DNA from 4 places in the Staphylococcus delphini genome. Region 1 is predicted to be linked to each of the others. Evidence: riboswitches for the same ligand, from Rfam matches in the RefSeq annotation. Region 1 holds a riboswitch; each other region holds the start of a gene.
The links. Region 1 has a riboswitch for S-adenosylmethionine ahead of EL101_RS03650 (M20 family metallopeptidase). Riboswitches for the same ligand answer to the same signal wherever they lie in the genome.
Positions count from the first base shown of each region.

Region 2: linked by a shared signal. The riboswitch ahead of EL101_RS10465 (methionine ABC transporter ATP-binding protein) and the one ahead of EL101_RS03650 (M20 family metallopeptidase) in region 1 are both predicted to bind S-adenosylmethionine.
Region 3: linked by a shared signal. The riboswitch ahead of metK (methionine adenosyltransferase) and the one ahead of EL101_RS03650 (M20 family metallopeptidase) in region 1 are both predicted to bind S-adenosylmethionine.
Region 4: linked by a shared signal. The riboswitch ahead of metX (homoserine O-acetyltransferase MetX) and the one ahead of EL101_RS03650 (M20 family metallopeptidase) in region 1 are both predicted to bind S-adenosylmethionine.

Region 1 is NZ_LR134263.1:815,640-823,598, reverse strand. It holds gene EL101_RS03675 (BCCT family transporter) at 1-207, shown strand, start outside; gene EL101_RS13455 (VOC family protein) at 946-1,167, opposite strand; gene coaW (type II pantothenate kinase) at 1,408-2,205, shown strand; gene EL101_RS03660 (DUF2750 domain-containing protein) at 2,605-3,276, opposite strand; gene ldmS (L-aspartate--L-methionine ligase LdmS) at 3,392-4,582, opposite strand; gene EL101_RS03650 (M20 family metallopeptidase) at 4,587-5,705, opposite strand; SAM riboswitch class I at 5,870-5,975, opposite strand; gene EL101_RS03645 (S-ribosylhomocysteine lyase) at 6,272-6,742, shown strand; gene EL101_RS03640 (DoxX family protein) at 6,803-7,156, opposite strand; gene EL101_RS03635 (pyrimidine-nucleoside phosphorylase) at 7,168-7,959, opposite strand, start outside.
Region 2 is NZ_LR134263.1:2,226,475-2,234,433, reverse strand. It holds gene EL101_RS10485 (arsenate reductase family protein) at 17-373, shown strand; gene gcvH (glycine cleavage system protein GcvH) at 447-827, shown strand; gene EL101_RS10475 (toprim domain-containing protein) at 906-1,301, shown strand; gene EL101_RS10470 (thioredoxin family protein) at 1,264-1,584, shown strand; SAM riboswitch class I at 1,622-1,730, shown strand; gene EL101_RS10465 (methionine ABC transporter ATP-binding protein) at 1,828-2,856, shown strand; gene EL101_RS10460 (methionine ABC transporter permease) at 2,849-3,544, shown strand; gene EL101_RS10455 (MetQ/NlpA family ABC transporter substrate-binding protein) at 3,564-4,385, shown strand; gene EL101_RS10450 (MetQ/NlpA family ABC transporter substrate-binding protein) at 4,525-5,343, shown strand; gene EL101_RS10445 (Rgg family transcriptional regulator) at 5,672-6,517, opposite strand; gene EL101_RS10440 (ATP-binding cassette domain-containing protein) at 6,712-7,959, shown strand, end outside.
Region 3 is NZ_LR134263.1:1,212,821-1,220,779, forward strand. It holds gene menC (o-succinylbenzoate synthase) at 1-551, shown strand, start outside; gene yidD (membrane protein insertion efficiency factor YidD) at 527-778, opposite strand; gene ytkD (RNA deprotection pyrophosphohydrolase) at 833-1,303, shown strand; gene EL101_RS05810 (alpha/beta hydrolase family protein) at 1,284-2,060, shown strand; gene EL101_RS05815 (hypothetical protein) at 2,372-4,057, shown strand; gene pckA (phosphoenolpyruvate carboxykinase (ATP)) at 4,244-5,824, opposite strand; SAM riboswitch class I at 6,072-6,183, shown strand; gene metK (methionine adenosyltransferase) at 6,289-7,488, shown strand; gene EL101_RS05830 (NERD domain-containing protein) at 7,576-7,959, shown strand, end outside.
Region 4 is NZ_LR134263.1:14,090-22,048, forward strand. It holds gene serS (serine--tRNA ligase) at 1-141, shown strand, start outside; gene EL101_RS00055 (AzlC family ABC transporter permease) at 457-1,149, shown strand; gene EL101_RS00060 (AzlD domain-containing protein) at 1,146-1,475, shown strand; SAM riboswitch class I at 1,542-1,646, shown strand; gene metX (homoserine O-acetyltransferase MetX) at 1,730-2,695, shown strand; gene EL101_RS00070 (DUF2232 domain-containing protein) at 2,927-3,838, shown strand; gene EL101_RS00075 (DHH family phosphoesterase) at 3,843-5,810, shown strand; gene rplI (50S ribosomal protein L9) at 5,807-6,253, shown strand; gene EL101_RS13380 (DUF6007 family protein) at 6,355-6,558, shown strand; gene dnaB (replicative DNA helicase) at 6,714-7,959, shown strand, end outside.

The DNA of each region.
Region 1 (7,959 bases):
TTAACTGTTGCTGGAGGTCTGACAAGTTTACAAACCGCATCAGTCGTAACAGGATTGCCATTTTCGATTATTTTGTTATTGATGATTTTTTCATTGATGAATGCGTTGAGACGTGAGCATACGAAGCATTTTAAAATGACGCATATTGATGATGAAAAAGACTTTTCTCGTACCATTGAAGAACGTGAGCGCGATAATGAGATGTGATAGGCGAACTTATTCACACCGCAGCATTTCAACATTAGTAAAGGGGATAACACATAAAAATTTCAAGTCTCAATCCATTCATATATTTTTGACTGATTAAATGATTTTAAAGTAGTTGGAAAATGAGGATGAATGGATCAAACATTGATGCTATTGATTTATTGATTTCATAAACTTGCCCTCAGTTTCGCTGTGTTTAATATAAGATTGCCCAGAAGGCTGAGACTCCTGAGGGGATGCGTGCGTACCGCTGACAGTCGCTTCTTTACTTTAATAGTGGTTGCTGTTTATCGCAGTAGCTGTCTGACTTCTCAATGTTTGCACTTTTGAGAAGTCTAGTCAGCCTTGCGGGGGCAGTACGACAAAATCTTTATTTCATATGAGATTTCTGTACTGCTCCCAAAATCCACAATGAATGGGTGCGCTGGGAATCAATAAACGGTGTTCCAAAAGCAGGATTTTCGACAGAACTCCCGCGATTTCGGCAAAATTTGGAAATCAATTTTGCTCATCGCTCTGTTCTGCTCAAATCCTAAGCGCTTTTGTCACAACCTCCCCTCAGCCCCTAGAAAGCGAAGCCATGAAGGCAATCTAAAGCCACAAATCATAGGGAGGGCAAGTTTAACAAAAATATTGCATCAATAGCATCAAAAATTTTAAAGCCCCATCCCTTGGTATACACAACAAAATATAGTAAAGGAGCTGAGGAAACTTAATGTCCTAGCTCCTTTTTTATCTTTATTCAAAATAATTCATGAGCCTGTTGATGCCGTAGCGATCGGTAACTTGACCGTGTATGGCACCGAAAAATGTTTTTTGAAGCGGCATATGAGGACCCCCTGCTTCACTTAACGCCTCATAAATCCGTTGTTGTTCCGCTAATTGATCAAAAGTTAAAATTAAATGGTAGCCTTGCCGTTCAATCGGTTTCCCATAATTTGAAGATAAATGTAATGTCATGCCCGCTGTCATTTCTAACTCTGCATGAAAAGCAGTTTTCCCTCATGCTCATTTAAACGTTTCAGCGCCCTACCAAATGTCTTCTGATAAAATTGTGCCGCTTCTTCCACATCACTAACAATGATATATGGACTTAATTGCATCGTTCACACCTTCATTTCTTAACAAATTTAGTCTTGTAATTTCGTCATTATCATATAGTATATATTGGTGATAAACAATTATTTTGAGGTGACAGATATGCGAATAGGTATCGATGCAGGTGGGACGTTAATCAAAGTTGTGATTGAACAAGACGGTGAGCGTAGTTTTAAAACTTATCCCACGACATCACTTGAAACTGTAGCAAACTGGTTGAATCAACAAGCGTGCGAAGATATTCATATGACAGGGGGCAATGCGAAAGTTTTAAGTGAATTACTCGATTGCGAACCACAACTTTTCATTGAATTCGATGCAGCTGCAAAGGGCGTACAAATCTTACTAGAAGAACAAAATATTCATATTCAGCAATATATTTTCACGAATGTCGGTACTGGGACATCCCTTCATTTGTCTGACAATGAGGGACAAAAACGTGTCGGTGGCATCGGTACAGGCGGTGGCATGATTCAAGGCCTCGGTTATTTATTAACGGGTATTACAGATTATCAAAAATTAACTGAGATGGCGCAACAAGGTGATCGTGAAATTATTGATTTAAAAGTTAAACATATTTATAAAAATGATACGCCTCCGATTTCTGGAGAACTGACAGCGGCAAACTTCGGCCATGTGTTGCTTAATATGGACAAAACATTTACGAATGCTGACAAAATCGCTTCTGTCATCGGGGTTGTCGGCGAAAGTGTGACAACTGTATCGATTCATGTGGCGAGAGAACATCAAGTGGAAGACGTGGTATATATTGGGTCGTCATTCCAAGATAATCCATTGCTTCAAAAGGTAGTGACGGATTATACGATTTTAAGAGGATTTAAGCCGCATTATTTACAAAATGGTGCCTTTTCAGGTGCATTAGGGTCGCTATATTTATAAAAGCATACTCAATCTTAATATACACATCGTACTTAAATAGATTTTAAATAGTTAAAAAGCTAGGCGGAATGGAGACGTACCTAGCTTTTTCTTATGACGCCATATATTTTTAATCGTAGGCATGGGGGACAATCTTTAAAATGAAGATCATCCATTTTTTATGTTATCCATCTCAATTGGCTTTCTATTCAATGTTTTAAAAGTCACTATAAAGAAATGCAATCTCCCCTTTTAGTTATGCTTTTAATCATTTCATCCCACATCTTAATTAAAAAAGGCTGAGATATTGTCATCTCAGCCTCTCATCATGAAACGGTTTGCCATATGCCTTATACTTACATCTTTTAAGTGACAACTCCCAAAATCAGTTGTTTCGCGATGTAATGCGCATTATCACTTCTAAAACGTTAATTCATTGGCGAGTTTTTGCGCTGAGACGATGGTACCGACTACGCCTGGTTTTACATCAATTGCGACATAACGATTGTCATCACGCAACTCATCCAACCAGTCCGCAAACACTTCGCCTTCTACATCAATCAATTCAAACGTTTCGAAATCTTCTTCCGCTACTTTTTCAGCACGTTTACGCAAGCTCCAAACTGGCATAAAATGCGACTGATCAAAGTTGTCGTTTTCATCATAAACAATCATAAATTGATGGTCGTCTTTTTGACTCAAACCATAAACGGTATCTGTTTTCGCCACATCTTGCACAAATTCACGAATACGAATGTTGTCTAGATCTGTCATCAAATCATTTGTGGCTTCTACAATTTTAATTTCATGGCCTTCTGCATCATTCGTCACGTTGACCAATGCTTCATCTTCTTCATCAAACATTTCGTCTAATTCATAAGTCGCAAAACGGTCAATATCCATTGTTTTAATTTTGTCGTATTCAATATTCAAATTTTCTAAATACGCTTTGGCTAACGATTCACGTGTCCAAAAGCAAAATAACAATTTGTCATTATAACGGTGCTTAATCATTTTTTTATCTTTGACTGCTATAAAAAATTGTTCGTTTGTAAGTATATCTTTATAAAAACGCTCATTCTTGTATGACATGACTCTGCTCCTTTTCCAATCAAAATCACTGACAAATATAAACGAGACATCGCTATTCGTCAAATTTCGATGGTATGTTCTCTTTCAACTATAACATACCTCAGTGGATCGTGTTTTATAAGCCTGCACGCGCTATAAATTGTTTTTCATACGCCTCGATTTGTTCTGGACTGTCGGCATGCCAAATACACCCAAATCTTGAATTGACGTGTTCCGATTCATACCAATCCCCATCATAGTAGGACAGTGGATAAAGGACGCCTTGTTCCACGAAATGACGGACCGCCTCGAAAAAGCGCTCGTTGTCACCGTTCGCAAAATAACTGTAAAATTTGTGATGCGGCCCTGTGAGTGTATCTTTGAGCAACAACATGCTTGTCGATCCGTTTTGTCTAAAATTCAAATCAATGGCATACACATCGCCCTGTTGATCGACGAGTAAATCAAAGCCTGCAATGCCGATAAATCCTTTTTTCACAGCGATGTCCATAAATTCATAACCCGCTTGGATCACTTGTTCTGGTACATCGATCGCATTAATGTTGCCGTTATAAAAGCCATATGCATTCGTCAATTGCTTGGCAGAACCTAAGTACACGATACCGTCTTCGGGGTGCCACGCAAATTGGACACAATAGTTATCGACAGCTTCGATACATTGTTCGATGATTAACGTGTCTGTCGCTGCTTCTGCTTGTTCAACACGTGCGATGGCTTTCTCCAAATCTTCCTCGTTATAACAAATCATGACGCCGTACCCCCCTGCTGTCGGCAAGTCGTCTCCTGGTTTAATAACGAGTGGCAATTCCCATTGTCGGACTGCTGTTTTGAAATCTTGAAATGCGACAATTTCACGCTCAGGTATATATTGGCCACCTGTCCATTTCGGAATGAATGACTTATTGTTTAAGTCTTTGAATAACTGTTTGTCCATCGCATAGTGCTTCGCGTCAACAATATTATCTCCATGGACATATTGGAAATAAATTAAACGTGATTGCTCTTCTGTCAGTTGTTTTAATGTGTATTCATAGCTTTCTTGGTCGTGAAACGTAATGACATTTTCTGGAATGTCTCGCCCTATGAGTTGGAATAACTGTTGTAATTTGTCAGTGACACTCGCTTCGTGCACGATGACTGGCAATTGTGCAATTAGTAATTCACGCCCTGTTAAAAAGTTGGATTGATGTTCATCTGGTGCGAGCCAAGGATTCGAAACATATGAGGGTCTAGACGTGTAAACGATGTTCGTGTCATAAATTTCTCCCATGGTTAATTGACTTCGATATTGAATATTGTGTACCATTTTGTCATTTCTCCCTTTTATGTTGATGCTCCTTTTGTATCTCTGCTAATAACGTTTGATCTTGTATTAATTTAGCCCCCATTAATGCGATCATTTTCGCGCCTTTAATGAGTGCTTCATCCCCCATTGGACTAGCGGCTGCTTCACGAAAACGGTGGGTATGACCGACTAAACTTCTTGGTCCAATTTTGACGTGTGGATGAATCGTTGGCACGACATGACTGACATTCCCCGTATCAGTCGAACCGTAACCAAAATCATCATGACTGACTTCTTCACCGAGTTCCGTGGCATAATGCTCAAATAATTGATCTAGCAACGGTGATTTAATGAATTCATTCACGCCATTTTGAATCGGTTCAAATTCAAAATCACATCCTGTTTGTATCGCCGCACCACGCGCAATATCATGCACTCTTGAAGTGAGGACATCTAAGTCTTTTCTTGTCGTAGCACGTGTGTAAAAGCGCGCATGCGTAAAGTCAGGAATAATGTTCGCTGCTTGACCGCCATCTAAAATGACCCCATGCACACGTTCAGTCTTTTTAATGTGTTGACGGAGTTGTGCGACCCCATTAAAATAGCTCAACATCGCATCTAAAGCGTTGCGTGCTTCTTCAGCATTTTCTGAAGCGTGCGCACTTTGGCCGTAAAATTTAATATCTAGTACGTCTACAGCAAGTGTTGGAATGGTCGGATACGTTTCATTACCCGGATGGATCATTAAAGCAATATCGACGTCATCAAAGAGCCCTTCTCGTACGTATGATGCCTTCGCACTCCCATTTTCGCCACCTTCTTCTGCCGGACAACCGAATAGAATGACTTTACCGCCAATGTCATCTACCACTTGTTTTAATGCAACCGCTGCTAACATACTTGATGTGCCAATAATATTATGACCGCACGCATGCCCTAAACCTGGCAATGCATCATATTCAGCGAGATAACTAATAGTCGGTCCCTCAATTTCCGAATCATATGTCGCAATAAAGCCTGTAGAATGTCCTGCAATGTCGCGCTCAATCTCAAAATGATGTTCCTTCAAATTTTCAATCAGCAAACGTGATGCAAAAATTTCTTCGTTACCGAGTTCCGGACGTCCGTGAATTTGATGACTCATATCTATATAAGCCCATCTATGTTGATCGATATAATCTAAAATACGTTGCTCTACCGTTGTCACCGTGTTACTCCTCCTTAAACAAAAAATGTTATCCCCATTTACATCCAACACAAACATTGATAAGTGTGACTGATGTATATATGTGATAACACCTCTGCCTTCATTTATCTTTCAGCATTTACACTGTTGGAATTCGCACCTTTATCGCCGTACGATGAGGTTGCTGGGTTTCATCGGGCCAATTCCCTCCACCACTCTTGATAAATATTGATTCAATTTTGTAATTATTTTAACGAATTTTCTGCACTTTGTCATGTTATTTTTAACACTCTTCAAAATTTTCATACTATATTTCACCCTTTTTGCATCACATTTTCATTTCGAGACGCCTTTATGCTGTGTCACAAAAAAATTTTTTAAAGCCTTAATCCCTATTAAACGACTCGTAATAATAGGTTTAAAGCTCCTTTCCCTATTATATCGGCATGTGAACACTTTGTCGTCCCCTTTCATCTTGATTGGAATATGTTAAAATGGATTTAAACATGAAGGAGGTCATACCAATGCCAAAAATGAACGTTGAAAGTTTTAACTTAGATCATACGAAAGTGGTCGCGCCATATATTCGTCTTGCGGGTAAAATTCAAGGGCTCAATGGAGATGACATTTACAAATATGATATTCGCTTCAAACAACCGAACAAAGAACATATGGAAATGCCTGGACTCCATTCTTTAGAACATTTAATGGCTGAAAATATTCGTAACCATTCAGACAAGGTTGTCGATTTAAGTCCAATGGGATGCCAAACAGGGTTCTACGTCTCTTTCATTAACCATACCGATTATGATGATGTGTTAAACATTGTCGAACAAACGTTACAAGATGTTTTAGCCGCTGAAGAAGTCCCTGCGTGCAATGAAGTTCAATGCGGTTGGGCTGCTTCACACTCATTAGAAGGTGCAAAAGAAATCGCCCAAGTCTTTTTAGATCAACGTGACCAATGGCATGACGTCTTTGGTACAGGTAAATAAGCATTCAAAAAACCGAGCAACGACACGACTTTCACTGTGTGGTTCCTCGGTTTATTTTTACTATAATTTTTTAATGATATACATAAGTACAAATTGCATTGGGAGACGTCCATATCTCACAGTATCCGATAATGGTTTGTCACCTAACGGCAATTTTTTACGTGCCATATAAATGTTGGCTGGAAAAACGGCGAGTAAAAATGCATTAATCCAATTTTTCAATGCGTCTGACGGGCGTCGTAACACTAACAACGCACCGATCACAATTTCGCAAACGCCTGTCACAAGTACAGCTGTTTTACGTAAAGGTAAATACGCTGGCACAATATTTCTAAATTGGCGCTCTTTCGTAAAATGCAAGACACCAATGGCCATAAATTCGAGACCTAATACGATTCTACCTAATTGTTTCATCCTATCATCCTTTATTCAGTAATGATTGTATGAATAAGCTGTGGTTGTTCTGCGTGGTCTGAAATCGTAATGTTATCATACAATTTTTGTTTAACTTGTTCTACATCTTCACTATTCGCATAAATCGTCAATAATGATTCGCCTTCTTCAACACGATCACCGACTTTTTTGTTCAATACAAGACCTACCGCTAAGTCAATGACATCTTCTTTTGTTTGACGACCTGCACCTAACATCATGGAAGCAATACCGATTTCATTGGCAATCATTTCTGAAACAACACCGCTACGTTTGGCCGGTAATTCAAATTGATATTGTGCTGTTGGTAATTTTGATGGATCATCGACAACAGATGCGTCTCCACCTTGGTTGCTTAAGAACGTTTTGAATTTTTCAAGTGCCTTACCGTTATCAATCACTTCTTGTAACATACCACGTGCTTCATCTAAATCTTTCGCTTTTTGAGCAAGTACGACCATTTGAGAACCTAAAGTTAAGACAAGTTCTGTTAAATCTTCAGGCCCTTCACCTTTCAACGTATCGATCGCTTCTTGTAATTCGAGCGCGTTACCAATCGCACGACCGAGTGGCTGGCTCATATCAGAAATAATCGCCATCGTTTGACGTCCAACTTGGTTACCAATTTTAACCATGGCATGTGCCAATTGTTCAGCATCTTCAACCGTTTTCATAAATGCGCCGTTACCTGTTTTAACGTCTAATACGATCGCGTCAGCACCGGCAGCAATTTTTTTACTCATAATGGATGACGCAATTAATGGAATAGAGTTCACTGTCGCTGT
Region 2 (7,959 bases), 1.4 Mb from region 1:
ACGAGGAGGTTTAATGATGATTAAATTTTATCAATATCCAAACTGCACAACTTGTAAAAAAGCAGCCAAGTTTTTAACAGATAATGGCGTGAGCTTTGAACCTATTGATATTACACAACATACACCGACAAAAGAAGAGTTTCGTCAAATCATTGAAAAATCAGATTTAGAAATTAAAAAATTCTTCAACACGCACGGTGCAAAATATAAGGAACTGAATTTAAAAGATCGATTAGGTGAGATGAGTGATGAAGAAAAATTAGAATTACTCGCATCTGATGGCATGTTAGTGAAAAGACCACTTGCGGTTTCGGGTGATACGGTAACAGTTGGTTTTAAAGAAGCCGACTATCGTGACATTTGGGTGTCATAAAATAGTTGATTGAACCGTTGCAATGTGTCATGATTAACTTGTAACCGTAATCATTAAATAGGAGGGGATTCAAGTGGCAGTGCCAAGTGGATTAAAATATTCAAAAGAACATGAATGGGTAAAAGTTGAAGGAAATACTGCAATCATTGGTATTACTGACTTTGCGCAAAGCGAACTTGGGGATATCGTTTTCGTTGAGCTTCCAGAAGTTGAAGACGAATTAACAGAAGGTGAAACTTTTGGTAGTGTAGAATCTGTTAAAACAGTATCTGAGTTATATTCTCCAGTTTCTGGTAAAGTCGTTGCAGTGAATGAAAACTTAGAAGATGCACCAGAAGCAGTGAACGAATCACCATACGAGGAAGCTTGGATGGTTAAAGTTGAATTAAAAGACGAAAGTGAACTAGACGCATTATTAGATGCAGCTGGTTACGAAAAAATGATCGGCGAATAATATCATAATGAGAACTCCTGGGTAATTTAATTATCAAGGAGTTTTTTATACTCAAATATTTTTTAGAAGGTGAAGACCATGACGATGATCCATAAGGTTATTGTTGTTGAAGGGAAATCTGATAAAAAACGTGTTCAAGAGGTGTTGTTGGAACCTGTCGAAATCATTTGTACACATGGCACGATGGGAATCGAAAAGTTAGACAATATGATTGAATATTTGTATGATAAACAAGTCTACATTTTAGTTGATGCAGATGCAGAAGGTCGTCGCATTCGCAAATGGTTTACGACATATTTGAGTGAAAGTACTGATATTTTCATAGATACAAAATATAGTGAAGTTGCCCGTTGTCCCCGCGATTACCTCTCAAATGTATTGCAGCATTTTGACTTTAAAGTGAAGCAAGACTTTTATGTAAAAGGGAAGTATTCATATGAAGAGTGTTTCAAAGCAATTGAACAATATATCTGAGCATTTTAATCAACGTGTGCATCTGATTTTTGGTTATACACCGATGTGTGGCACATGTAAAATGTCAGAACGTATGCTAGATATCGCGAATGAAATCACCCAGTTACCGATTGTGAAGTTAGACTTGAATTATCACGCTGAGTGGAGTCAAGAAAAAGCAATTCAATCGGTCCCTATTTTAATGATCATGCGCTACGATCAAGAAGTAGAGCGCATCTATGCATTTCATTCCGTGCCTTATTTGTTAGAAAAATTAAAAAAAGTCATTGACGACAGTGAGTGACGATGATAATATAATAATCAATCGAATAGTCAGAAAACTCTTATCCAGAGTGGTGGAGGGATGTGCCCTATGAAGCCCGGCAACCGTCTATATTTAGAAATGGTGCCAATTCACATAAAGTAACGATTTACTTTTGAAGATGAGAGAAAAGCGTCCATATTTATGCTTTCTCTTTTTTCTTTAAAAGGGGAAAGCATTTTTTTTTCGAAAATTTTTAAAGTAGCAACACAGGGGAGGAACAGTATGATCACGCTTAAAAATATAGTGAAAAAGTACGAAAGCAAGACGAAATCTGTTACTGCTGTAGATGGTGTCAATCTTGAAATTGGGAAAGGCAAGATTTATGGCATCATTGGATTTTCAGGTGCAGGTAAAAGTACTTTAGTCCGTTTATTTAATTATTTAGAAAAACCAACGTCAGGTGAAGTAATTATTGGCGGTGATAACATTGGGCAATTAAGTCCAGCTGAACTACGTCAAAAACGTCAAAAAGTGAGTATGATTTTCCAACATTTCAATTTGTTGTGGTCAAGAACTGTACTCGATAACATCATTTTTCCACTTGAAATTGCGGGTGTGCCTAAAAGCCAAGCGAAAGCACAAGCATTAGAATTAGTGTCTCGCGTTGGGCTACAAGGGAGAGAACATGCGTATCCATCCGAATTATCAGGGGGACAAAAGCAACGTGTCGGTATCGCGCGTGCACTCGCTAACGATCCAGAAGTATTGTTGTGTGATGAAGCGACAAGTGCGTTGGACCCACAAACAACAGATGAAATTTTGGATTTATTACTACAACTCAAAAACGAGAAAAACTTAACAATTATTATGATTACACATGAAATGCACGTCATTCGTCGTATTTGTGATGAAGTTGCAGTCATGGAAAATGGTCGTGTGATTGAAGAAGGCAAAGTGTCACACATTTTCGAGCATCCACAACATCAAGTGACACGTCGATTCGTTCAAGATGATTTGAAACCGAGTGATGACAGTGAAGATTTAGCGCAAACCTTTAAATTAGGCAAAGATGAAGTGTTGGCTAAACTCATTTTTTCTGGTGAGAATACGACGCATCCAGTGGTGTCACACTTAACGCAAACACACGGGATTTCAGTGAATATTTTAGAAGGCAATATTAAGCATTCTAAAACGGGCACATTAGGTTATTTATTAGTGCACATTGAACAGTTTTCGAGCATTAACTTTGATCAAATTCAAGCAGAGTTAAAAGCACAAAATGTTGAGATAGAGGTGGTCAGTCATGGGTAAAAGTTTTAGCGAAATCTTGCAAGAAATGATTACAATGCCGAATGTACGTTGGCCAGATGTATGGGAAGCAACGTACGAAACATTGTATATGACCATCATCTCGACAGCATTTTCGTTCGTGTTAGGTCTGATCCTAGGTGTCATTTTGTTTTTAACATCGAAAAGCGAATCCAAAATCGGTCGTGTCTTTTATAGCATTGTATCGTTTGTGGTGAACTTATTCAGAGCGATTCCATTTATCATTTTAATCTTGCTCTTAATTCCGTTCACAAGTTTAGTGCTCGGTACGATTAGTGGTCCGACAGGTGCGTTACCTGCATTGATTATCGGTGCTTCACCATTCTATGGACGCTTAGTTGAGATTGCGTTGAAAGAAATTGATAAAGGTGTCATCGAAGCGGCACGTTCAATGGGGGCAACAACTTGGAACATTATTCTTAAAGTGTTAATTCCAGAGTCATTGCCGGCACTCATTTCAGGGATTACTGTGACAGCAATTGCGTTAGTAGGATCGACTGCGGTTGCCGGAGTTATCGGTGCTGGAGGATTAGGTAACCTTGCTTATCTGACAGGTTTCACACGTAACCAAAATGACGTGATTTTAGTTTCAACGATTTTAATTTTAATTTTAGTATTTTTAATTCAATTTCTTGGGGATTGGATTACAAATAGAATTGATAAACGCTAATGATTAAGGAGAATGTGGAATGAAAAGAATTTTATCGATTATTGTTATTTTAGCTTTAGCCATTGGACTTGCTGCGTGTGGAAATAAAACAGCAGATAAAAAAGATGATAAGAAAATTGTCGTAGGGGCATCACCAGCGCCACATGCAGAAATTTTAGAACAAGCGAAACCATTATTGAAAGATAAAGGTTACGATTTAGAAATTAAAACAATTAACGATTACACAACGCCAAACAAATTATTAGATGCTGGAGAATTAGATGCAAACTTCTTCCAACATACACCATATTTAGACACTGAGAAAAAAGAAAAAGGCTACAAAATCGAGTCTGCAGGTGACGTTCATATCGAACCAATGGCTGTCTACTCACACAAATATAAAAGCTTAAAAGATTTACCAGATGGTGCAGAAATTTTCGTTTCTAACAACCCAGCTGAACAAGGTCGTTTCTTAAAATTCTTTGTAGATGCAGGCTTAATTAAAATTAAAGATGGCGTTAAAATCCAAAATGCAACATTTGACGACATTGTAGAAAATAAAAAGAACATCAAATTTAATAGCAAACAAGCTGCAGAATTTTTACCAAAAACGTTCCAAAATGATGAAGGTGATGCTGTGATCATCAACTCTAACTTTGCGATCGAACAAAAATTAAACCCTCAAAAAGATTCAATTGCTGTTGAAAAAGGGGAAGACAACCCTTATGCAAACTTAATCGCTGTTAAAGAGGGCCATAAAGACGATGCGAAAATTAAAGCGTTAATGGAAGTTTTACATTCTAAAGAGATTAAAGATTTCATTAAGAAAAAGTATGACGGTGCTGTATTACCTGTAGAATAAGGTGCATCGCCCTGAGGTATGATTTGAAATAAAAATAAGATGTGGTGTGATCAGGTGAAAGTCAGTTAAAAGGCTTCACTATCACACCACATTCATTATAACGAAGATGAACAGAATACGAGGGGAGCGTATGATACATATGAGAAAATTATCAGTATTTTTAACGGCAATGGTGGCATTAGTGCTCGTTTTAGCAGCATGTGGTAAAGGAAGCAATGAAAGCGACAGTAAAAAAATTGTTGTAGCAGCGACACCAACACCGCATGGGCAAGTTGTGAAAAAGGCTGCTGAGATTATGAAGAAAAAAGGCTATGACGTTGAAGTGCGTGAAGTCAATGACTATAAAATTCCGAATAAACTGTTAGACAAAGGTGATGTCGATGCGAACATGTTCCAACACGTTCCTTATTTAAAAGCTGAACAAAAGTCGCACGGTTATCAAATTGAAGAAGTCGGCAAAGTATTAACGACACCAATGGCTGTTTATAGTAAAAAACATAAAAGTTTAAAAGACTTGCCAGATGGCGCTAAAATTTATATTTCAAATAACCCAGCTGAGGAAGGCCGTTTCTTATCATTTTTCGTTAAAGCGGGATTAATTAAGATTAAAGATGGTGTGAAAATTGAAGATGCAAAGTTAGATGACATTGTGGAAAACAAAAAGCATCTTGAGTTCGATAACCAACAAGGAGCGGAATTCTTACCAAAAACGTACAACAATAATGAAGGGGATGCGGTGATTATGAACTCCAATTACGCAATTGATAATGGTTTGAAGCCATTGAAGGATTCGATTGCGGTTGAAGACGAGTCATCTCCATTTGCGAATATTTTAGCTGTTCAAAAAGGACATAAAAATGATGAAAAATATCAGGAGTTATTGAAGGCATTACAGTCAGATGAAGTGCGTGATTATATTAATAAAGAGTTTGATGGTGCTGTCATTCCTGCGAAGTAATGTTTGGGTTCACATTTTATATATAATGCATTTGAGAAATATGCCTATTACTTAAAACGGGTGGCGTTTCCTGAGGTGCTGAAGTCTTAACTGAATCCAGAGCTTGGTTTAATTTGTAGTTTTATATAAGCTGGATTGAATTTTCGACTTCGGCAAAATAACTTGGGGGCCTCGCTCGTTTTATCCATTTGAATTCAAAGTCTGTGAATTGATGAAGGAAGGACGTGAAAATTTTTAGAAAATAAAAAATATAGGAAAAACAGCATTTTCATTCCGCCATTTTCCTACATTTTATAACCGCCATTTACAATACATAAGGCCCCCCTTTTTACCATCTGATTTTTTGAATTTTTTCAAATAAACTTTCAAACATATTTTTGTAATTATTAGCACCTATGCTATCACAAAACTTTATGTGTAGGACTATAGCATTTTCGATATTATTACTAGGACTTTTTAGATAGGTTTCGAAAAGTTTAAATAATTTAACCATATAAAGTTCAAAGAAATTATTTTCTTTTACGCTAATGTTATAAGCCATACTTAACCATTTATTAAAATGTATTCTATCGTTACGTTCAATTGCGATAACTAATGCATTTACTATTATTCTTACTTGATCATTCCCATAAGGCCTTAAATCTTCAAACTTGGTAAATCTTTTCAAACATTTTGATAGAAGTATATCAATTAATTCTATATCAAATATATACATACAATTAGAAAAAATTGTCAATTCATATTTTGTCCAATATTCTGCGTCTATTAGATAACGAGATATATTTTGACATTTAATAGAATTTTCAATATTAAGAATTTTATTAATCCTAGAATCAACTACTTCAAGTAAATGACTTCTTTTAGGTTCTGAAAATTGAATACTTATAATCTTAGTCATTGATTTTAAAGATGAAACATCCTTTTTTATTGTGAAATGATCAAGTGTTTCTAATACTTTCATTGTTTTATTAGAGCATCCATTTTCATGTATTATTAAAAATTCTTCCGGTGTTATATTGAGCCTATCAAGTAAAGAAAAAAAATTAGTGATACTTGTATCCATTCTATTATTTACGTATTTGTAATAAGCACTCCTAGTGAAAATATTTTCACACAATGAAGTAACAGGAATGTTTTTGTTTTTACGAATTATTTCTATTGTAGCACCAAACATAATATCCCCCCTAAAAGTGTAAACTTTAGTTTACATTATACAATATTATAGTTTGGTTGCGTATAACATAGTGTACAAGGAACAGAGATGGGGGGATTAATATGTTTCACTTATTATTTAAAGCAGCAATAGATTTTTTAGTACTATGTAGTGTATGGCTAGGTATTTACTAATCTCAATATGTGGTGATCTTTATGAAAATAAGTTTAATAATGAGTGTTAGGAATAAATCTCTTTTAGTACTTTTAATAATATTACTTGCATCAACATTAACTGGCACTTTCATTCAGTTTTTAAAAGGGTACATATTCCAAAATGCAATTGAATTGAAATTCAGCCATATGAGTCTATTTATTATATTTTTGGGCTTAACAATACTTTTTGAAGTGTTGCTATATTATATTGAATGGTTGTATGAAAACAAATTGATTAAAGAAGCTTTGGCTAAACAAAAAATTAGTGTTGGGAAAACAATACTTAATTTAAAGCATTACAAAGACATAGAAAATATTAAGGAAAATAATTTGAATAAACTGACAAATATTATTGATAGTTTAGAATATAGTTACTATAAGGCATTTTTTGATGTACTGTACTTATTATTTAGAGTACTATTTGTATCGGTTGCGCTTATATATATCAACATTTATGTCGGACTTATTGTGATCCTAATGATGTTTCTTCCATTATTAATCACAAAAATATTTAAAAATAAACTTGCTCACTTAGAAGAGAAATTGTATGAACAAAAAGGTGTGAATTTAAAATTTTATAAAAACTTGATGGATAATTTGAAGTATATAAAAGTATTCGAATTAAGAAAGCATTATTATCGAAAATTCATAACTAATGTTGGAGTAGAAAAAAAGAGTTGGGCAACATCTAAGAATTATCAAGTTACTTTAAATGCTGCTTATTCATTAAGTTCGTACTTATCACACTTTATAGTATTAACTATTGCAATTTATTTAGTTTATAAAAATGCTATTAATCCAGGTACAGTAATCACATTATTAGGATTAGTGGATCAACTGAGCATGCCCATACTTAGCCTTTCAAGAAATATAAATAGTATTAATAGCACAAAGAAACTAAGAAGCCAATTATCTAACAATTATAATACAATAGATGATAGTGAATTGGTAACGATTGATTTTAAAGACAAAATACATGCTAGTGGTTTAGAACTTAATATCAAAAATTATAATTTAATTTATAAAGATGTAGAATTTTGCAAAAACAAAAAGCATTTAATTATTGGAAGAAGTGGCATAGGTAAATCTATTTTTATTGACGCGCTTCTAGGATTGAGCCCGATAGATGCGGGAGTTATTCAATATGATGCTAAACAACTGAATGAACATACGAATCCATTGAAAAAAACATCCTATATCATGACAGAAAATATATTATTTGATGAAACTGTGCTATACAACATCATA
Region 3 (7,959 bases), 400 kb from region 1:
GGACATCACAAATGCTAGATCAAGTGAAAATGTTAGCGACGATGTATCCGGATATTCCGATTTCGACGGATGCAAATCAAACGTTAACTGAAGCCGATACTAAGACGTTAAAGCGATTAAAACCGTATCTTGCGTTTATTGAAGAACCATTTGAAACATTAGATGTGCAAAAGGATTATAGCCATTTACCATCGATTGCACTCGATGAACAGGCGACACGTCTTACAACAATCGAACAGCTCACCCAAAACCCGGATATCAAAACCGTCGTACTCAAACCATTTCGTTTAGGTGGGATAGATCGTGTGTTAGAAGCAATGCACGTGTTGCAAAGTAATCGGATCCACGTCGTTATTGGCGGAATGTATGAATGTGGGTTAAGTCGCTATTTTACAGCTTGGCTGAGTCAATGGGGCGATTATGCAGGAGATGTGACGCCGGAAGGGTTTTATTTTGAACAAGATGTGACAAACAATTCAGGCCGGTTGCACAACGGACAGTTATATTTCGAACCGCCCGTAGTGAATCAGTCTTTATTATTACCGTTATGATGATGCGTTGATTTTTTTAACGGTACAGGATCAAAACCGCCTTTATGAAGCGGATGACATTTTAAAATGCGTTTCAAACCGAGCCAACTTCCTTTAAGTGCACCGTGAACTTGTATCGCTTCTAATGTATAATTGGAACATGTTGGATAAAAACGACACGAAGGCGGTGTCAGTGGCGAAATGAAACGCTGATAAAAACGGATCGCGTAAATAAATAGTGTTTTCATAGTCCAATCCTCCTTCAATCAATCATATTGTAACACAGAAAGGGCGTATGGGGCGTGAAGTTTACAGATGAAAATCAGCAAACCGTCATTTTAACGTTTAAAAATGATGCTGATGAAAAAGATGGGGGTCATGTGCTAGCGCTACCCATTTATGAACAACAATTGGTATTAACACACCATCAACAGCGCGGCATTGAATTTCCAGGTGGTAAACGTGAAGTAGGAGAATCAAGTATAGAAGCATTAAAGCGAGAGTTGTATGAAGAAACAGGCGCCATAGCTGAACATATTTATTATATTGCACAGTATGAAGTGCAGGGCGAACAGGATTGTTTTAAAAAAGATGTTTATGTTGTTAGTGTTAATGCGATAAATCGCGATGTGCATTATCACGAAACGATGGGGCCTATTTTAACCCGTTCGATAGAGGCGATTGATGAAACGGATAAAAGTTATTTATTAAAGGATCCTGCCATATTACGATGTGTCGAAAGGATGAGTGAGCTTGGCTTTTATCAAGAGTAAAGCAATGCCGGTCTTTTTAGAAAGTCACAAAGTAGAAGAATGGACGTATGAGGTCAATGGGTTACATGTGAAAGGTTTAAATGTCGCACCGTATCAACCTGTGAAACGGATTGTTATGTATTTACGTGGCGGCAAAGGTCAAGTCGGTCGTGTGCGTCTTGCGAGAATGTTGCAATTTATGACACCGGATACATTGGTGTTTGCGCCGTATTATCGTGGTAATAACGGGAGTGAAGGGAACGATGATTTTGCAGGTGCAGATTTGGCGGATGTGACGGTTGCAGCTGACATATTGAAAGCGCGTTATCCTGAAGCATCACTCCATCTCGTCGGCTTTTCACGTGGTGGGATCCAAGGCTTACTGACTTTTCAAACGGTTGAAGCGGACAGTTACATCATTTGGGGTGGTGTGACCGATTTACATTTGATGTATGAAGAGCGTGTAGATTTACGAGGGATGCTCCGAAGAATGATTGGCCACCCTAAAAAAGACTTGGCTGCATATGAAGCACGCAATGCTCTGAAGGATATTGATGCTGATACACCGCCTATTTTGATTGTACATGGGGGTCTAGATCAGCAAGTGGGCATTCATCAAGCGTACTTTTTAGAGCGTCATCTCAAACAAGTGGGTGCACACTATGACACGTTATATCAAATGAAAGAAGGGCATGTGCCACGTCCACCTGCCATGAAACTCGTGTTAACGCGCATTCAACAATGGATGACGGATATTGAAAATGGCACGAAATTTTAAATATTATCACGTCATGTGTATGTCACGAAATGAACGTTAGAAATCTACGCTCATTTGAAAAGGGCATGCATATGACGTTTTATTTTTGCGTTACAAAGGTTAAAAAGTATAAATACATACATTATAATTTAAGATTCATGTTTGATAACAGCATTGACCTTGTTATAATAGTATTGAGTAAAATATTATTTAGAAGTGGATTGATATTGCGAGTCGCTTCATTACACATTGCGTGCGATGACTCAGTGCGTATCGCCAATTTCGCATTGTCTCGCATCGTTTTGATGTCGATATGAGTCTGCTTGGAGGTTATGATGAGAAGAGAACAAAAGCGTTATATTCATGATATGGATACGCTTAGAACTTATTTGAAAACAGTGGATGGTTTTCGTAATTACTGGATTGGAACGACTTTTTGGGACATTAAAAAATCAAAAAGTATTATTACAATTGAGTCTCCGCGATTCAATTTAAATGAAAAGAGTGATGTTACCTTAGTGTGGGAATTGACTCTATATGAAAGTGGTTCTTCTACTCAAATGATAGACGACTTCTTCGCACAGCCTTTGACTGAATTGATATTAGATGATAACAGAATAAAGTTTCAATTTGCTGAAGGCTATTATAGTTTTAAATTTGGCGCATTAAGTTTAAGAGTTCCAATTAGATCTAAAGAGGATTCTTATTTAGAAATTCAACGAGTTAACCTAGAGTATTTTTTAAATTTATTGAATAATGGTTTAAAACTTGATAATTTAGCTTTTTCATTTAAAAGCGATAATAATGATATTTGCTGTTTTATCGGCTGTATGAATTGGGGAGAAATCGCTTATTCAGAATTATTTTCAGGCTATTCAGAATTAAAAGCGTTTGAAAATATTGAAGAAATGTTTAATTCAAAAATTTTTAATGGGAAGTCGTTGAAAGAACGATGGCCAGAAGTGGTGATTGACAATATAAATGGTATGCCATTTGGTGATTGGTTGACTCAATTTAATGAGGGCCTAAAAATCAATCTTTATGAAAAAAATGACAAAATTATAATCAATGGTGTGGAATTAGATGGTTGGATAGATCAAAGTAAAAATTGTCATACTTGTGGAGTAAGTGCATGCTATTTCTTTGATTTTGATGCATATTGTTGTCCGACATGTAATATTTGGTTAACTAATGATGTTGGTTTTGAGAAACGACCACTTGAGCCGGAGTTATTATGGAAGCCCAATAAGCTATTACCATTTTGTCATGTTAGATTTTCTCCATATAAAAAGGTTTATACGTATTATAATCCAGAACAAAATCTTTCTCCTTGGGAATGGGTTTTAGTCCCTGTAGGTAAAAATGACATTGAAAGAGAAGCACAAGTGATTAAAGCTTTTAAAAGTCCAGCTCACCAACCACCAATTTCTCTTAATAAAGTGAAGTCAGTTTTGCAAAAGTTACCGAGTCTTGCTGATGAAGTATCGGAAACATTAAATGAATTACTTGAAAAGGGAAGGGTATGTGATCTTTCGAGTAAAAAAAATTTAGTAGATCCCAAAGACCCTTATGATGTTCTAAAAACACCTTTAGGGCATTTTTGGTTAGAGTTAAATAATCAGCCCATTCAAATGTCTATTAATGCTATATATCCGAAACGAAATACGATACTTTTTGTTGAAGGTGTTTACCAGATAAAACCTTACAGTCATGAATTTGAGGATTTTCAACACCTCAAAATTTGTACAGATGTCAATATTAGAAAAGCCAGATACATTGACCGATTTGGAGACAATATAAATGACGGTGCTCGTTGGCAAATAGGAAAATATGAATTGGGAATAGCGGCACGAGTTACAGAATGTGTAAAAAGTGATGTAAAAGCAATTGCTATGAAAATACCTTATTATTTTAAATGGAATAAAAAGCATAAGGAAATGTATGGATTTACAGTTGTTTGGCAATATTACAAGTCGGATATCAATCACAACTTTTTTTGGCACTTTTATTGGTTTTAGAATGATTTAAGTACATTGCTACGATTTGATGTAATAAAAAGGGGGGTATGTGATATTCTAGGTCGCGTCAGTGCTTCATAAGAATAGATAGGTACTAAAACAGCTCAGTTTCAACCAAATAAAAAGTAGTGTCATCTCTTGTTGAACAAGAAATGAACACTACTTTTTTTCATGCTATTTTATTGATTAACCTTTAAATCCACCAGCTTCTTCTAATTGTTGTGCTTCTTCGCCAAATTTTTTGAAGTTTTCTTTAAAGCGACTGACAAGGTTTTGTGCTTGTTCTTCGTATGCAGCTGGATCTGTCCACGCATTTTTAGGTTGTAAAATCGTTGTTGGGACATCTTCAATTTCAGTTGGAATCGATAAACCGAAAATGTCGTCTTTTTCAAATGTAGCTGTTTTTAATTTACCGTTAATTGCGTCATTGACCATTTTACGTGTGTATTTTAATTGGATGCGGTTACCGACGCCATATTGGCCACCTGTCCAACCTGTGTTGACAAGATATACATCTACATCGTGTTTGTCGATTAAGTCTCCTAACAATTCAGCGTAGACTTCTGCACGTAATGGTAAGAATGGTGCACCAAAACATGTTGAGAATGATGGTTGTGGCTCTGTAATACCACGTTCTGTACCTGCTAACTTAGATGTAAAACCACTTAAGAAATGATACATCGCTTGGTCTTTATCTAATTTTGAAATCGGTGGCAGTACGCCGAACGCATCTGCTGTTAAGAAAATAATCGTATTTGGATGTGATGCTTTGGAAGGTAACACAATGTTATCAATATAGTTGATCGGATATGCGGCACGTGTATTTTCAGTATATTTGTTGTCATCAAAATCAATGTGACCGTGCGTATCAACGACTAAGTTTTCGAGCACAGTACCATAACGGATGGCGTCAAAAATTTGTGGTTCTTTTTCAGCTGAAAGATTAATGGCTTTCGCATAGCAACCGCCTTCGATATTAAAGACACCATTTTCATTCCAACCGTGCTCATCATCACCGATTAATTTACGATTTGGATCCGCTGAAAGTGTCGTTTTACCTGTACCAGAAAGGCCGAAGAATAATGCGACGTCTCCTTTATTTCCTACATTAGCAGAGCAGTGCATACTCATAATACCTTGTTGTGGCAATAAATAGTTCATGATAGAGAACACGGATTTTTTCATTTCTCCAGCGTATTCTGTACCACCGATTAAAATGATTTTATGTTTGAATGAAATGATGACAAATGTTTCAGAACGTGTGCCGTCTACTTCAGGATCAGCTTTAAATCGCGGTGCAGAAATAATGGTAAAATCCGCTTTAATTTTGGATGCTTCTTCTTTTGAAGTTGGCTTAATAAATAAGTTTTGAGCAAATAGATTATGCCATGCAAATTCGTTGATGACTGTGAGTTTTAGTTGTGATTCTTGGTCGCTACCTGCATAGCCATTGAATACGAACAATTCGTCTCTTTCGTCTAAGTACTTCACAACTTTATTATAAAGATTCAAGAATTTCTCTTCTGAAATCGGTTGGTTAATCGCTCCCCAATCGATATCGTCTTTAACTTGCGGATTATCAACAATAAATTTATCTTTTGGAGAACGCCCCGTATATTCTCCGGTTTTTGCGTTGATTGCACCTAATTCTGTCAGTTCGGCTTCATTTCTTTTTAAAATTTTGTTGTACAATTCAGTCGTTGTGAGTTGAAAATGTGAACTCGGCTTGTTAGCTACTGTTTCAATCGCATGTTTGTCGAATGACATGATAATATCCCTCCAAAGTAATTTCGGCAATGTAAGCCTTTACAATTCAAGAGTATAACATATTCGTTAAATAATCCCTACTCAATTAAGAAAAAAATTAAGATAAAATAAAGAAAGTAAAGTAATGTTACACCAAAGTAGAAAAATAAATGTAAATGACAAAGGTATTTCTAACATCATTTTGAAAAGACCAGTAAGATGAAATTGACATCACCCATAAAGTTTTGTAATATGATTTTAACGGATTCTCTTATCCTGAGTGGTGGAGGGACATGGACCCAATGAAACCCAGCAACCTCTTTTAACGAAGAAAGGTGCCAAACCGTTTGCAGACACAATACTTGTCTGAACGATAAGAGCGAATGGACGTTAGAGCCTTCACTCTATTTTATAGTGTTGAAAGGCTCTTTTTTATTGAGCTCAGATAGAGAATGTTCGTAATACATAATAAAAAGGAGTTTACTATGACATATAACAGACGTTTATTCACTTCAGAATCAGTTACTGAAGGTCATCCAGATAAAATTGCAGACCAAATTTCAGATGCAATTTTAGATGAAATTTTAAAAGGAGATCCGAATGCGCGTGTAGCTTGTGAGACGACGGTTACGACAGGGATGGCTTTAATCGTTGGTGAAATTACGACGTCAACTTATGTTGATATTCCAAAAGTCGTTCGTGAAACTGTCAAAGAAATTGGTTATACACGTGCAAAATACGGCTATGACTACAAAACGATGTCAGTGTTAACAGCGATTGATGAACAATCACCTGACATTGCACAAGGGGTCGACCGTGCGTTAGAATACCGTGAAGCAGGAAACGAAGAAGTATTAAACACAGGTGCCGGTGACCAAGGCTTAATGTTTGGTTTCGCGACGAATGAAACAGACACATTCATGCCATTACCGATTGACTTGTCACATAAATTGTCGAAACGTTTATCAGAAGTACGTAAAAACGGTACTTTAGATTATTTACGTCCAGATGGAAAAGTCCAAGTGACTGTGGAATATGATGAAAACAATCAACCGAAACGCATTGATACGATAGTGATATCAACGCAGCATCATGAAGAAATTGAACTTGAAAAAATCCAAAATGACATTAAAACATTTGTCATTTATCCAACTGTAGATGAACAACTGTTAGATGAAGAAACAAAATTTTTCATTAATCCTACAGGTCGTTTCGTCATTGGTGGGCCACAAGGGGACGCAGGTCTAACGGGTCGTAAAATTATAGTCGACACGTATGGTGGCTATGCACGTCATGGTGGCGGTGCATTCTCTGGTAAGGATCCGACAAAAGTAGACCGTTCAGCTGCGTATGCGGCACGTTATGTGGCTAAAAACATTGTAGCAGCTCACTTCGCTGACAAATGTGAAGTTCAATTGGCTTATGCGATTGGAGTAGCACAACCTGTTTCGATTGCTATTGATACATTTGGTACAGGTAAAGTAAGCGAAAATGTGTTAATCGAAGCGGTAAGACAAAACTTTGATTTACGCCCAGCAGGTATTATTCAAATGTTAGATTTACAAAAGCCAATTTATAAACAAACTGCGGCGTACGGTCACTTTGGTCGTAACGATGTACAATTGCCATGGGAACGTACAGATAAAATTGAAGTTTTACAAGAAACAGTGAAGACATTAAAATAAATTTCTTGATGATAACTATCGCTAATTTTATAGTTATTTAATATAATAGAAATAACTGTAGAAAAGTGATAAAGGAAGGTATTGCTCATGACACAATTTGGTCCAATGGAAATCGGCCTCATTGCTGCGATTGTTGTAGCAGCATTATTCTTTATTTTGTTCTTAGTGGCATTGAAAAGCAAAAAGAAGGCGAAAGAAACTTATGCGAATCAATATCAAACAAAACAAGATAAATTAACACACGAACATCAAGAAGAACTTGAAAAAGTCCGCATCGACAAGAAAAAAGCTGAAACACGTCATAAAGAAGAATACGAAACAATGGTATCTTCTAAAAACAGAGAAATCGATGCACTGAAACTATTCTCTAAAAATCATAGTGAATACGTGACAGATATGCGTTTACTTGGCATTCGTGAGCGTTTAGTCAAAGAAAAGAGAATCCGTCCAGAAGATATGCATATCATGGCG
Region 4 (7,959 bases), 800 kb from region 1:
ACGTTAAATGGTTCAGGTTTAGCAGTAGGTCGTACGTTTGCGGCGATTGTAGAGAACTATCAAAATGAAGATGGTACGATTACAGTGCCTGAAGCGTTAGTCCCATTCATGGGTGGTCAAACAGTCATTAAACCACTGTAAAATGAAAATGGACGTTACGAACAACCAAATAAAGAATAGCTGAAATCAAATCAGGAGCTCGGATTTTCATTATTCGAGCTCCTGATTTTTTAGCATGTGAAGCGGGTAGGGGAGGGTAAAAAGTAATTAAAATAACAAAAGAAGACGCACCTCATTACCCGTTATCTTAATATTCTCAAATCTATATAAACGCCTTTTTATCGGTGTTTTTACACGGTAGGGTAGACTTAGGGTTGTATAAGGTAAGACTGACCTGATAGCGTAATAACATATGTTGTACTATAATAAGAATAATTTTCAAGGGGGTGAGTCTCAATGTCTTACACTACATTTAAACAAGGCATCCGCGATTGTCTCCCTACTGTACTAGGCTATGCTGGGGTAGGCTTTTCATTTGGAATTGTGAGTGTCGCATCAGGATTCAACATTTTAGAAATATTACTGCTCTCTTTACTCGTTTATGCAGGGGCAGCGCAATTTATTATTATCGCACTCATTGCCGTACAAACGCCGATCTGGGTCATTGTACTCACTGCGATGATTGTCAATAGCCGTATGTTTTTATTAAGCATGACATTGGCGCCAAATTTCAAACATGATCATTTTATACATAGGGTAGGGGTAGGGTCTTTGTTGACGGATGAAACATTTGCTGTTGCGATCACGCCTTATTCGAAAGGACACACGATAACATATCAGTGGATGTATGGCTTAAATTTACTGGCCTACTTATTTTGGGCATTGGTTACTGTGCTCGGTGGATTGTTAGGTGACTTCTTCCAACATCCAGAAGTATTTGGCTTGGACTACGCGATTACAGCGATGTTTATCTTTTTAGCAATTTCACAATTTGAAGGTATTACGAAATCGAAATTACGGGTCTATCTCTACTTAGTTGCAATCGTCATTGTTATGATGTTGCTACTCAGTCTATTTTTACCTTCGTATTTAGCAATCTTACTTGCATCGACTTTAAGTGCGACGATAGGGATGGTGATTGACCGATGAGCATGTACGTATTTTGGACGATCTTTTTAGCAGGACTGGGCACTTTACTCATCAGAATCACACCTTTTGTCATGATTTCACGTATGGAACTGTCTGACAAGGTGCTCAAATGGCTGACGTTTATTCCAATTACATTATTTACTGCGTTAGTGGTCGATGGATTCATTCAGCAACAAGAAGGCGTGATGGGTTATACATTGAATTGGAACTTTATCATCGCGCTCATTCCGACACTTATCATTGCTTTTTGGACGAGGAGTTTAACGATAACAGTTATTGTCGGTATGGTCAGTGTGGCATTGTTGAGAATTATCGGATTATTCTAACAATCATTTGCATACGTGATAGGTTTACGGTATGATTAAAGACACAACATAACTTTATTAAAAATAAGCTTATTAAGAGAAGTTGAGGGATTTGGCCCAGTGACACTTCAGCAACCACTTATCGTTATAAGTACGGTGCTACAACCAACCACGTCATGTGGATGATAAGTTCATTTAAAAACTGACTTACAAACGTTGTATAGCCGTCAAAGGTTGTACAACGTTTTTAATTTTTAGAGGGAGGGCAGACTAAAATGGTGAATTATCGTGTGGACACATTAGTATTAGGTGCATTTACGACAGAATCAGGTGAAACGATTGAAAATTTGAAACTTCGGTATGAATATGTAGGTTATCCTGGTCAGCCACTCGTCGTCGTATGTCATGCGTTGACAGGCAACCATCTCACTTATGGTACAGAAGACAATCCAGGGTGGTGGCGAGAAATTATTGACGGGGGGTATATGCCAGTTCACGATTACCAGTTTCTGACATTTAACGTGATTGGCAGTCCATTTGGGTCGAGTTCTCGTTTAACAGATCCAAACTTTCCACAAAAGCTCACTATGCGAGATATTGTGCGTGCGCTCGAAAAAGGCATTGAAGCACTCGGTCATCAAACAATCGACATTCTCATCGGCGGTTCTTTAGGTGGCATGCAAGTGATGGAGCTCCTCTACAATCAAAAATTTGAAGTGAAAAAGGCGGTCATTTTAGCAGCTACTGAAAAGACGTCTTCTTATAGTAGGGCGTTTAATGAAATAGCGAGACAAGCCATTCATTTAGCAGGAGAAGAAGGGTTAAGTATCGCGCGACAACTCGGCTTTTTAACGTACCGGTCCTCTAAAAGTTATGACGCCCGCTTCACACCTGATGAAGTCGTGTTATATCAAAAGCATCAAGGTGATAAATTTAAAGAACAGTTTGATTTACAATGTTATTTAACACTTCTCGATGTGTTAGACAGTCATGACATTCACCATGGTAGAGATGATGTCGCAAACGTATTCCAATCATTAGACACGAAAGTACTCACGCTCGGCTTTACAGATGACTTGTTGTATCCAGATGACCAAGTCGCTGCGTTAGGCTGTTATTTCAAATATCATCGCCATTTCTTTGTGCCTGATAATGTAGGGCATGATGGCTTTTTATTGAATTTTAATGATTGGGCGCCGTACCTTTATCATTTCCTAAAAGTTTCACGATTTAGACGCTAACTTTAGACGAAAACGTTACATTTTTGTTATAATTGCGTCAACTAAGAATACTAGACAAGAAGCTATATTTTAGGGATAATAGCTAAAATATAGCTTTTCTAATGTGTTCAAGAAAGTGACGTTTTGTAATTCAATTGTAAGACGCGTGAAATCATGTGGCGCAAATTGTATTGATATTACAAAGCCTGTAAAATAGAATTTATAGACTATAATAGTTTGGAAGTGGCGTCTTTGTTTTCGAAAATTAATCCTAAAGCAACCCTAATCAGCATTGTGGCGTTGTTAGCGGTGACTTTAGTTATACATGTTATGCCTGGATTAGCAATCATTTTGGCATGCTTTAGTTTAATCCCAGGTATCGTTTTATGGTACCAATCTAAGCATTCGTTTGGCTTAGTCGCACTTATTGCGATTATTCTCTCAACGCTCACAGGCAACGTTTTTGTGATGACATTTTTAATCATTATTTTAGTTTTAAGTATGGTCATCAGTCAGTTATTAATCCAACGTGCATCTAAAGAGCGCATCTTATATTTAACGACATTCGTGGCAAGTGTTTTAACATTAAGTGCAATCATGATTTTACAAACTTTGAAAAAAATCCCGTATGCTGACGACTTATTGCAACCGTATCGTGCAATCATGCATCAAGCTGCAGAGTTAGAAAATTTAGATCAACAAGCGCAAGAGATTTTAAACAATTCGATTCAACAACTTGCAATACAGCTGCCAGGGATGATTGTAGTAGCGATTGCCATTTATGCGTTCATTACATTACTTATCATTTTCCCGATTTTACGTAAGTTCAAAGTGGCAACACCTGTATTTCGCCCACTATTTTTCTGGCAAATGAAGCGTTCAGTTTTCATTATGTATGCATTGGCATTATTAACAACGATTACAACACAACCTGCCACTACGCCGAACAGCATTGGCATTAATTTCCAAATCGTTTTAGGTTTCTTATTAGTGATTCAAGGTTTAAGTTTTATTCATTTCTTTGCATCTATTAAAAGAATGCCCGGCGCGTTAAAAGTGATTTTAGTGATTGTCGGTGTACTATTTTATCCAATGACACGCCTCATTGGTTTACTCGATTTGGGATTGAATTTAAAACGTATGATAAAAAACGATAAGAGGTGACAAGATGAATCGTCATTCAATGAAGAAAGCGTTGATCGTACCTTTTTTAGTGATTACCGTTACAGCAATCATCATTGTAGGTCTATCCTTTTTCTTTAATCAGTGGCTTGCGTTTATCGCTGCTATTCTGTTATTTGTCATGCTCATTATCAGTGTCTTCATTTTTAGACGTTTCTATCGTTATTTAGATCGTTATTTAGATGATTTGAGTGGCAAAATATCAGTAGGTAGTGATCGTGCAGTCAAAACGATGCCACTAGGTTTGATTGTGTTAAATGAAAATGATCAAATTGAGTGGGTCAACCCTTTCATGTCAGAGCGGATTGAAAGGAATGTCATTTCAGATTCGATCAATGAAGTGTACCCGAATATTTTAAAGCAACTCGAAAAAGCAAAAGAAATTGAAATAGCCGATGGTGCATATGCCTATCGTGTCCGTTATTCAGAAAAAGAACACATTTTGTATTTTATAGATATGACGGAAGAAGCAACCATCCAACAAGCGTACGATGATCAACAGCCGATTATTGCGACATTATTTTTAGATAACTATGATGAAATTACGCAAAATATGAATGATACGCAACGTTCTGAAATCAACTCGATGGTGACACGTGTCATTAGTCGTTGGGCACAAGAACATAATGTGTATTTCAAGCGTTACAGTTCCGATCAATTTATTGCTTATTTGAATCGTCGTATTTTACGTGAATTAGAAGAGACAAAGTTTGATATTTTAAGCCAGCTTCGTGAAAAAAGTGTCGGTTATCGTGCACAACTCACTTTAAGTATCGGTGTCGGTGAAGGCTCAGAAAACTTAATTGACTTGGGTGAATTGTCACAATCTGGTCTTGATCTTGCGTTAGGGCGTGGTGGTGACCAAGTTGCGATTAAAAATATGAATGGCAACGTCCGTTTTTACGGCGGTAAGACTGACCCGATGGAAAAACGTACCCGTGTGAGAGCGCGTGTCATTTCCCATGCGCTGAAAGACATCTTATTAGAAGGCGACAAAGTCATCGTCATGGGACATAAGCGCCCAGACCTAGATGCGATTGGTGCGGCGATTGGTGTCACACGATTTGCGATGATGAACAATCTGGAAGCCTACATCGTGTTAAATGAGTCTGACATCGACCCTACATTACGTCGTGTGATGGATGAAATCGATGAAAAGCCTGAATTGAAAGAGCGCTTTGTGACGTCCGATGATGCATGGAATATGATGACATCTCGTACAACACTTGTCGTCGTTGATACGCATAAACCGGAAATGGTCATTGACGAGAACATTTTAAATAAAGCCAATCGTAAAGTGGTCATTGATCATCACCGTCGTGGCGAAAGCTTTATCTCAAGTCCGTTACTCGTCTACATGGAGCCATATGCAAGCTCTACCGCAGAACTCGTGACGGAGCTACTTGAGTATCAACCGACTGAACAACGCTTAACACGCTTAGAATCGACGGTCATGTATGCAGGTATCATCGTCGATACACGTAACTTTACATTGCGTACGGGCTCACGTACATTTGATGCAGCAAGTTATCTCCGTGCGCATGGGGCCGATACGATTTTAACGCAACATTTCTTAAAAGATGATATTGAGACGTATATTAACCGTTCAGAGTTGATTCGTACGGTGAAATTACAAGAGAACGGTATCGCCATCGCACATGGTCCAGACGATAAAATCTATCATCCTGTGACTGTGGCCCAAGCAGCAGATGAATTGTTGAGTCTTGATGGTGTGGAAGCGGCGTATGTCGTTGCCCGTCGTGAAGAAAATCTCGTCGGTATGTCTGCCCGCTCACTTGGCGAATTCAACGTCCAACTCACTATGGAAGCATTGGGCGGTGGCGGTCATCTCACAAACGCTGCAACACAACTAGAGGGCGTGACTGTTGAAGCGGCTATCGAAAAATTACAACAAGCGATTAATGAACAATTGGATAGGAGTGACGAATCATGAAAGTGATTTTTACACAAGATGTTAAAGGTAAAGGTAAACAAGGTGAAGTTAAAGACGTACCGGTGGGTTATGCGAACAACTTCTTAATCAAAAATGGTTATGCTGTTGAAGCAACTCCGGGGAACTTGAAACAGTTAGAACAAAAAAATAAACGTATTGAAAAAGACAAACAACAAGAGCTTGAAGATGCAAAAGCGTTAAAAGAACGTTTAGCAGCGCTTGAAGTTGAAGTAAAAGCGAAATCGGGTGAAGGCGGTAAATTGTTCGGTTCTATTAGTACGAAACAAATCGCTGAAGCATTGAAAGCACAACATGATATTAAGATTGATAAACGTAAAATGGAATTGCCACACGGTATTCACGCGTTAGGTTATACCAACGTGCCTGTGAAACTGCATAAAGAGGTTGAAGGTACGATTCGTGTGCATACTGTAGAGCAATAATGATAGGATTGTGAGGAAAGCTGGTGCAGAGGTCACCGGCTTTTTTCATACATCATTTGGAATACTATAGAGAAAGTGCGAGTTAAAAAGGATTTGATCAAATGGAAAATATAGAAAAAGAATTAAAAAGGTATGTGTGGGTTTATATCATATCTATCATTCCAATGTCTTTCGTTATCAAGTTTTTACCTAAAGATAGCCTGTTTGAAGTGATCATGTCTTTGATTATTGTGGTGCTATCTTCTATTGGATTGTCCACTGTGGTGATTTACATCTTATATTTGAGAAAGAAAAGGAAGTCATAAAGCGTACGATACTTATGTTAAATTCATGAATCTTAAGGCACGTGAGCATATCAGCCATTTACATTTTTGAGCATGCTGAATCGTGTATTGTGATTCGGTTTAGGTTATTATAGAATATGTTAAGTATATGTCATGAAAGTGAGGAGGTCATTGGCATGGATGAAATGTATGAACATAATCGAATGCCACACAGTCATGAGGCGGAACAATCTGTACTGGGGGCGATTTTTCTCGACCCAGAATTGATGTCGTCCACGCAAGAAATTTTGTTGCCCGAATCATTTTATCGTGGTGCGCATCAGCATATTTTCCGTGCGATGATGGACCTGAATGAAGATGGCAAAGATATTGATATTGTGACTGTTTTGGATAGACTCACACAAGAAGGGGTCGTGAATGAAGCAGGAGGTCCCCAATATCTTGCTGAAATTACATCGAATGTACCGACAACGCGAAATATTCAATACTACACAGACGTGGTGTTCAAAAATGCGGTCAAACGTAAGCTCATTCACACTGCGGATAGTATTGCGAACGATGGTTATAACGATGAATTAGATTTAGATACCGTGCTGAACGATGCAGAACGTCGTATCTTGGAACTGTCTTCTACACGCGAGAGTGACGGTTTTAAAGATATTCGTGATGTATTAGGACAAGTTTATGATAATGCGGAACAATTGGATCAAAATAGTGGTCAAACACCGGGGATTCCTACAGGTTACCGCGATTTAGACCAGATGACAGCAGGCTTTAACCGTAATGATCTCATTATTTTAGCGGCGCGACCTTCTGTAGGTAAGACTGCCTTCGCTCTTAATATTGCGCAAAAAGTAGCAACACATGAAGATCAATATACGGTCGGCATTTTCTCATTAGAGATGGGTGCAGACCAATTGGCGACACGTATGATTTGTAGTTCGGGTAATGTCGATTCGAACCGTTTACGTACGGGAACGATGACTGAAGAAGACTGGAATCGATTTACAGTGGCAGTCGGTAAATTGTCTCGTACGAAAATTTTTATTGATGATACACCAGGTGTGCGAATTACAGATATTCGTTCAAAATGTCGTCGTTTAAAGCAAGAACATGGACTGGATATGATTGTGATTGACTACTTACAATTGATTCAAGGAAGCGGTTCACGTGCATCGGATAACCGTCAACAAGAAGTGTCAGAGATTTCACGTATGCTTAAAGCGATTGCCCGTGAGTTAGAGTGTCCGGTGATTGCGTTAAGTCAGCTATCACGTGGGGTTGAACAACGACAAGATAAACGTCCGATGATGAGTGATATTCGTGAGTCAGGTTCGATTGAGCAAGACGCCGATATCGTTGCTTTCTTATATCGTGACGACTACTATAACCGTGGCGATGGAGATGATGATGACGATGATG